Regions from separate parts of the Paenibacillus sp. CB74 genome, predicted to be linked through region 2. Evidence: a T-box and tRNA genes for the amino acid it is inferred to sense, from the RefSeq annotation. Region 2 holds a T-box; the other regions hold tRNA genes.

Region 1 (2,227 bases), 3.1 Mb from region 2:
GTATGCACCATACCTTGTTCGTTCTTGCCTTGCATATACCTCAGGCTTCCCGGACTGCGCTCCAGCGCTTCTCCAATGCCTGTTACGTTGCCATGTCCAAAAATACCGATGATTCCCTTCACAAACTTGGTTTCCACCCCGTCAACCGAGATATATTGCTGATCCAGATATCGAAGCAGTGCCTGAGCCATCGTTAATCTAATTGTATTCATGAATTCATCGCCTTCCTTTCCTTTACGGGTTAAGCGCTTAATCTACGTTAAGTTTAAGCGCCTTACCCCTAAAGGTTAAGCGCTTAATTGATATGGTATTACAGGTTAATGATTTACGCAAGCTATTTTTGTAAGCGTTTTTATAAATGTGATGCAGAAAAAATATTCAAGTGTTCGAAAATGCACTAAACCTTCTTCATTGGAACACCTCAAGAATTACTAAGAACAGGTCTAAAAATGTGGGGAATGTATCAAAAGGTTGGGATACATACTCATATCATCTGAAATCTCTGTATATATTCATGATCCATATGCCTATAAATGCAAAAAAAGAAAGAGATGGTGAATACCATCTCTTTCTTTTCAATATGTAAGCGGGTGATGGGAATCGAACCCACGCTATTAGCTTGGAAGGCTAAAGTTCTACCATTGAACTACACCCGCAAATAAAAAAATCGGGATGACACGATTTGAACATGCGACCCCCTGGTCCCAAACCAGGTGCTCTACCAAGCTGAGCTACATCCCGTTATCTATACCGGCGAGAGGACTCGAACCTCCACGGTTTCCCACTCGATTTTGAGTCGAGCGCGTCTGCCATTCCGCCACGCCGGCAAAATATGAAGTTATAATGGCGCGCCCTGAGAGATTCGAACTCCCGGCCTTTTGATTCGTAGTCAAACGCTCTATCCAGCTGAGCTAAGGGCGCAAATATTGGAGCGGAAGACGGGAATCGAACCCGCGACCCTCGCCTTGGCAAGGCGATGCTCTACCGCTGAGCCACTTCCGCAAATAAAGAATGCGCGTGGAGGGACTTGAACCCCCACGTCAAAGACGCTAGATCCTAAGTCTAGTGCGTCTGCCAATTCCGCCACACGCGCATATAATGGTGAGTCATGAAGGGCTCGAACCTTCGACACCCTGATTAAAAGTCAGGTGCTCTACCAACTGAGCTAATGACTCATAGAAAAACTGGTGGAGGATGATGGATTCGAACCACCGAACCCGTACGGGAGCAGATTTACAGTCTGATGCGTTTGGCCACTTCGCTAATCCTCCAGGATTACATGGTGCCGGCGAGAGGACTTGAACCCCCAACCTACTGATTACAAGTCAGTTGCTCTACCAGTTGAGCTACACCGGCGTATTACATGGTGTGAAAAATGGTGGCTCGGGACGGAATCGAACCGCCGACACGAGGATTTTCAGTCCTCTGCTCTACCGACTGAGCTACCGAGCCTTATAAAATTAAAATGGCGGAACCGACGGGATTCGAACCCGCGATCTCCTGCGTGACAGGCAGGCATGTTAGGCCAACTACACCACGGTTCCATAATACTTTCTCGAGGAAAGTTAATTGCGGGGGCAGGATTTGAACCTGCGGCCTTCGGGTTATGAGCCCGACGAGCTACCGGGCTGCTCCACCCCGCGTCGTTATAAGATAATATGGTGGAGGCTGAGGGGATCGAACCCCCGACCCTCTGCTTGTAAGGCAGATGCTCTCCCAGCTGAGCTAAGCCTCCATAATATGACCCGTAGGGGATACTCTCACTTCGTTCGAGACTGCGAAGCAGTTGCTCACGAGGTATATCCTCCGACGAACCTTTGGGATTCTCATCCCTTGTTAAAGCAATAGGTATTGCTATGACCCGTAGGGGATTCGAACCCCTGTTACCTCCGTGAAAGGGAGGTGTCTTAACCCCTTGACCAACGGGCCTTAATGGCTCCCCGAACAGGACTCGAACCTGTGACAACTCGATTAACAGTCGAGTGCTCTACCAACTGAGCTATCAGGGAATGGTGGAGCCAAGCGGGATCGAACCGCTGACCTCCTGCTTGCAAGGCAGGCGCTCTCCCAGCTGAGCTATGGCCCCATACTCTGGTTTGTTTCTTGTAGTGGTCTTGCTATGGGCCCTGGTGGACTCGAACCACCGGCCTCACCCTTATCAGAGGTGCGCTCTAACCAACTGAGCTAAGGGCCCTTATCAATTTTCGAAAAAAAATACCCCAGTGGG
Region 2 (2,227 bases):
CCATGATATTTGGTATGAGTATGCTGTATTATTTGTCGAAAAAAAGAATGAATCTGAACAGGGCTGGGCTTCGTTGAATTCGAACGAGCAGGACATTGCTGCCTTATGGCTGTTAGAGGCGGATGTCTTTAATGGCGGTTTTATACAGTTTTTCTGCAACTGGGGGGAAGAAGTATACCGTTACGCGTTACGGGCATTACATAACATTGGTGCGACTCAAGTAGTGGAGATTATAACCTCGGCATACGGCTGCATTGAGCATCTGAAAGAGGATGAAAGGCTTACTGGACTATGGGACATTCCTAAATTACTGACAAAGGAACAAGAGCACCAGTTAGATGCGCTGGATCAGCAATTTTGGAACAATGAGGATCAGATCGCGGAGAAAGCCTATGGTTATTATCAAGGAAAATTGAACATGATGATTATATCATCTGGTTTTAACTAAGCGTCCGTTGTTCTGTTTAAGGTTTGCATACTTGGTCTTGCAATGACCGAAACGTTCGGCTATACTTGCTATAAATTGAATACATGAATCACGTTGATAGAGCGCAGTAGCGGCTTTGTCCCTGTTACAGAAAGTCAGGGGTTGATGGAACCTGATACATACAAGGGCTGCGAATTACACTCTGGAGTACTTGGGTAATGCCAAGCGGATGGGCAAACGATATATTGCCAAAAGTGGTATGGATAGCGTGTTAAGGTTATGTGTTATCCATGCAATTTGGGTGGTACCACGGTTATGATAATCGTCCCTGTGTCTAATGAAGACAAGGAGGCGATTTTTTTGTGTCCAAAAAAGCCGTTCCAGCGTGTTATTTCGTAAATTAACGTAGATCATGACTGAATTTTGAGGATAGAAAAGGGGTTATACGAATGAATATTATTGATGAACTACAGTGGCGTGACGCCATTAATCAGCAGACGGATGCTGAGGGATTACGTGAATTGACTGAAACGAAGTCCGTTTCTTTGTACTGCGGTGTTGATCCAACGGGGGATAGCATGCATATTGGACATCTAATTCCCTTCATGATGCTGAAACGTTTTCAACTGGCAGGACATCGTCCAGTCATTTTGATTGGTGGAGCAACAGGTACGATTGGTGATCCGAGTGGTCGTCAGGCAGAGCGGTCATTGCAAACGATGGAGCAAGTGCAGGAGAATGTGGATGCACTGACAGCGCAGATGAAGAAGTTGTTTGTAACAGATGGGGATAATCAGGTTCGCATGGTGAACAACTACGATTGGACGCACAAAATCAATGTCATTGAATTTTTGCGTGACTACGGCAAAAACTTTAACCTTAACACAATGCTGGCTAAGGATGTAGTGGCGAGCAGACTGGAAGGCGGCATCTCGTTCACTGAGTTTTCCTACCAGATCCTTCAGTCACTCGACTACCTGCACCTGTTCCAGAACGAAGATGTACAGCTGCAAATCGGCGGTTCCGACCAATGGGGGAATATCACGAGTGGTCTTGATCTGATTCGTAAAAAGGAAGGATCTGAAGCGAAGGCGTACGGTCTGACCATTCCACTTATGCTCAAATCCGATGGAACCAAGTTTGGTAAAACAGCTGGCGGCGCAATCTGGCTTGATCCGAACAAAACGACACCGTTTGAATTCTACCAGTTCTGGGCGAATACAGATGACCGTGATGTGATCAAATACTTGAAATACTTTACCTTCCTGAGCAAAGAAGAAATTGAAGCTTTGGCTGAAAAGGTAGAGACAGAGCCGCACAGACGCGAAGCACAGAAAGCACTTGCGGAAGAAATGACAAAATTCGTTCACGGCGAAGAAATGCTTGAACAGGCTAAACGTATTACAGCGGCGCTGTTCAGTGGTGATATCCGTTCCCTGACGGCAGACGAAATCGAGCAGGGCTTCAAGGAAATGCCTACCTTTGAAACGGACGGCGAAGCCAAAAATATTGTGGATTGGCTCGTGGATCTGGGTCTAGAGCCATCCAAGCGCCAGGCGCGTGAGGATGTCACCAAAGGTGCGATTTCCATGAATGGTGAGAAAATCACCGAACTTGAATTCACGGTGTCGGCAGAACACGCCATTGGCGGTAAATTCATCATTATCCGTAAAGGTAAAAAGAATTACAGCCTGGTTAAACTTCAATCCTAGTACAACTACAGAAACAAAAAGACCGTCTTCCATCTCTGTCAGACGACAGAGCGGAGACGGTCTTTTGTATAACAAGTCATTGCTTGAC
Region 3 (2,227 bases), 1.6 Mb from region 2:
TACGACTGTACATGATAATCCCTAGCCCATCGTTCAAATGCTTCTTCTGTATTAAATGGGGCGCTTTTCTTTTTATATTTTGGACTTCTCGGACGATTTTTCCATGCCTCTTCCCATACAGAAAGATTAAATAACAGATCGGTATCCGATACATTTTTTTCATTATTCACTTTGCTTCACTCCCTCTAAATTAAAGACTTTACTTATCTACAATATACTGAATATAATCATACGTCAATGTTTATTAAAGTCCAATATTCTTTACTGTACAAAAATCTGTATAAAACAAAATAGCCCTACACATTGCATAAGCAACATGTAGGGCTATTCAATATACCGGCGAGAGGACTCGAACCTCCACGGTTTCCCACTCGATTTTGAGTCGAGCGCGTCTGCCATTCCGCCACGCCGGCATATACTGGAGGCGCCACCCAGATTCGAACTGGGGATAAAGCTTTTGCAGAGCTGTGCCTTACCACTTGGCTATGGCGCCATATTTTGGAGCGGACGACGGGAATCGAACCCGCGACCCTCGCCTTGGCAAGGCGATGCTCTACCGCTGAGCCACGTCCGCATAATGGCTGGGGATATAGGATTTGAACCTATGCATGACGGAGTCAAAGTCCGTTGCCTTACCGCTTGGCTAATCCCCAATAAAAAATAAAAAAACAAAGGGGCGATCGAGGGGAATTGAACCCCCGAATGCCGGATCCACAAACCGGTGCGTTAACCACTTCGCCACGATCGCCACAAAAGGTTAAATTTCTTAAAAGTTAATTGGCAGGGGCAGCAGGAATTGAACCCACACCAACGGTTTTGGAGACCGTTGTTCTACCTTTAAACTATGCCCCTAAAAACTGGTGGAGGATGATGGATTCGAACCACCGAACCCGTACGGGAGCAGATTTACAGTCTGATGCGTTTGGCCACTTCGCTAATCCTCCAGGATTACATGGTGCCGGCGAGAGGACTTGAACCCCCAACCTACTGATTACAAGTCAGTTGCTCTACCAGTTGAGCTACACCGGCATATTAAATTGTTTTGAAAATGGTGGCTCGGGACGGAATCGAACCGCCGACACGAGGATTTTCAGTCCTCTGCTCTACCGACTGAGCTACCGAGCCATAATAAAGTCTAATCTTAATTCCTTACACTTTATATAGGGCATCAGTGCCATACAGCAGATGTAGTGAACAGTTTGCCTCATGTAAAGATTAAATGGCGGAACCGACGGGATTCGAACCCGCGATCTCCTGCGTGACAGGCAGGCATGTTAGGCCAACTACACCACGGTTCCATAGTACTTTCACAAGGAAAGTTAATTGCGGGGGCAGGATTTGAACCTGCGGCCTTCGGGTTATGAGCCCGACGAGCTACCGGGCTGCTCCACCCCGCGTCGTTATTAAAAATCTTATGGTGGAGGCTGAGGGGATCGAACCCCCGACCCTCTGCTTGTAAGGCAGATGCTCTCCCAGCTGAGCTAAGCCTCCGAACAACACATTTATGATCATATCATAATCTTGTTGTAAAAATCAACTTCTTTTTTTGAAGTTAATATGACCCGTAGGGGATTCGAACCCCTGTTACCTCCGTGAAAGGGAGGTGTCTTAACCCCTTGACCAACGGGCCTTGTTATTATGGCGGAGAGAGAGGGATTCGAACCCTCGAGACGCTTGTGACGCCTACACGATTTCCAATCGTGCTCCTTCGGCCAACTCGGACACCTCTCCATATGGCTCCCCGAACAGGGCTCGAACCTGTGACAACTCGATTAACAGTCGAGTGCTCTACCAACTGAGCTATCAGGGAATATGCTTCAGAGATCGTTCTCTGAAAACTAGATTCGAAACGAAACATGCGAACTACAACTTGCATATTTGGATAAGCCCTCGACCGATTAGTACTGGTCAGCTCCATGCATTGCTGCACTTCCACCCCCAGCCTATCTACCTCGTCGTCTTCAAGGGGTCTTACATACTGGGAAATCTCATCTTGAGGGGGGCTTCACGCTTAGATGCTTTCAGCGTTTATCCCGTCCGTACATAGCTACCCAGCGGTGCTCCTGGCGGAACAACTGGTACACCAGCGGTACGTCCATCCCGGTCCTCTCGTACTAAGGACAGCTCCTCTCAAATTTCCTACGCCCACGACAGATAGGGACCGAACTGTCTCACGACGTTCTGAACCCAGCTCGCGTACCGCTTTAATGGGCGAACAGCCCAACCC

The links. A T-box is a leader RNA that pairs with one kind of tRNA and senses whether it is charged. The one in region 2 lies ahead of tyrS (tyrosine--tRNA ligase), so its partner is inferred to be a tRNA-Tyr.
Region 1: it encodes a tRNA-Tyr, which carries the amino acid that the T-box ahead of tyrS (tyrosine--tRNA ligase) is inferred to sense. The anticodon was not compared.
Region 3: it encodes a tRNA-Tyr, which carries the amino acid that the T-box ahead of tyrS (tyrosine--tRNA ligase) is inferred to sense. The anticodon was not compared.

What each region holds. Positions count from the first base shown of each region.
Region 1 covers NZ_CM146009.1:5,008,205-5,010,431, forward strand. The annotation lists gene iolD (3D-(3,5/4)-trihydroxycyclohexane-1,2-dione acylhydrolase (decyclizing)) at 1-212, opposite strand, end outside; tRNA gene ACX9NY_RS22145 (tRNA-Gly) at 586-656, opposite strand; tRNA gene ACX9NY_RS22150 (tRNA-Pro) at 668-741, opposite strand; tRNA gene ACX9NY_RS22155 (tRNA-Leu) at 749-827, opposite strand; tRNA gene ACX9NY_RS22160 (tRNA-Arg) at 845-921, opposite strand; tRNA gene ACX9NY_RS22165 (tRNA-Gly) at 928-1,002, opposite strand; tRNA gene ACX9NY_RS22170 (tRNA-Leu) at 1,013-1,093, opposite strand; tRNA gene ACX9NY_RS22175 (tRNA-Lys) at 1,100-1,175, opposite strand; tRNA gene ACX9NY_RS22180 (tRNA-Tyr) at 1,186-1,271, opposite strand; tRNA gene ACX9NY_RS22185 (tRNA-Thr) at 1,281-1,356, opposite strand; tRNA gene ACX9NY_RS22190 (tRNA-Phe) at 1,377-1,452, opposite strand; tRNA gene ACX9NY_RS22195 (tRNA-Asp) at 1,467-1,544, opposite strand; tRNA gene ACX9NY_RS22200 (tRNA-Met) at 1,570-1,643, opposite strand; tRNA gene ACX9NY_RS22205 (tRNA-Val) at 1,660-1,735, opposite strand; tRNA gene ACX9NY_RS22210 (tRNA-Glu) at 1,858-1,929, opposite strand; tRNA gene ACX9NY_RS22215 (tRNA-Asn) at 1,934-2,009, opposite strand; tRNA gene ACX9NY_RS22220 (tRNA-Ala) at 2,011-2,086, opposite strand; tRNA gene ACX9NY_RS22225 (tRNA-Ile) at 2,121-2,194, opposite strand.
Region 2 covers NZ_CM146009.1:1,256,042-1,258,268, forward strand. The annotation lists gene ACX9NY_RS05780 (DMP19 family protein) at 1-448, shown strand, start outside; T-box leader at 533-760, shown strand; gene tyrS (tyrosine--tRNA ligase) at 877-2,139, shown strand.
Region 3 covers NZ_CM146009.1:6,512,437-6,514,663, reverse strand. The annotation lists gene ACX9NY_RS28720 (class I SAM-dependent methyltransferase) at 1-170, opposite strand, end outside; tRNA gene ACX9NY_RS28715 (tRNA-Leu) at 335-413, opposite strand; tRNA gene ACX9NY_RS28710 (tRNA-Cys) at 420-493, opposite strand; tRNA gene ACX9NY_RS28705 (tRNA-Gly) at 500-574, opposite strand; tRNA gene ACX9NY_RS28700 (tRNA-Gln) at 579-653, opposite strand; tRNA gene ACX9NY_RS28695 (tRNA-His) at 676-748, opposite strand; tRNA gene ACX9NY_RS28690 (tRNA-Trp) at 779-852, opposite strand; tRNA gene ACX9NY_RS28685 (tRNA-Tyr) at 859-944, opposite strand; tRNA gene ACX9NY_RS28680 (tRNA-Thr) at 954-1,029, opposite strand; tRNA gene ACX9NY_RS28675 (tRNA-Phe) at 1,050-1,125, opposite strand; tRNA gene ACX9NY_RS28670 (tRNA-Asp) at 1,221-1,298, opposite strand; tRNA gene ACX9NY_RS28665 (tRNA-Met) at 1,324-1,397, opposite strand; tRNA gene ACX9NY_RS28660 (tRNA-Val) at 1,416-1,491, opposite strand; tRNA gene ACX9NY_RS28655 (tRNA-Glu) at 1,559-1,630, opposite strand; tRNA gene ACX9NY_RS28650 (tRNA-Ser) at 1,640-1,731, opposite strand; tRNA gene ACX9NY_RS28645 (tRNA-Asn) at 1,735-1,810, opposite strand; rRNA gene ACX9NY_RS28640 (23S ribosomal RNA) at 1,879-2,227, opposite strand, start outside.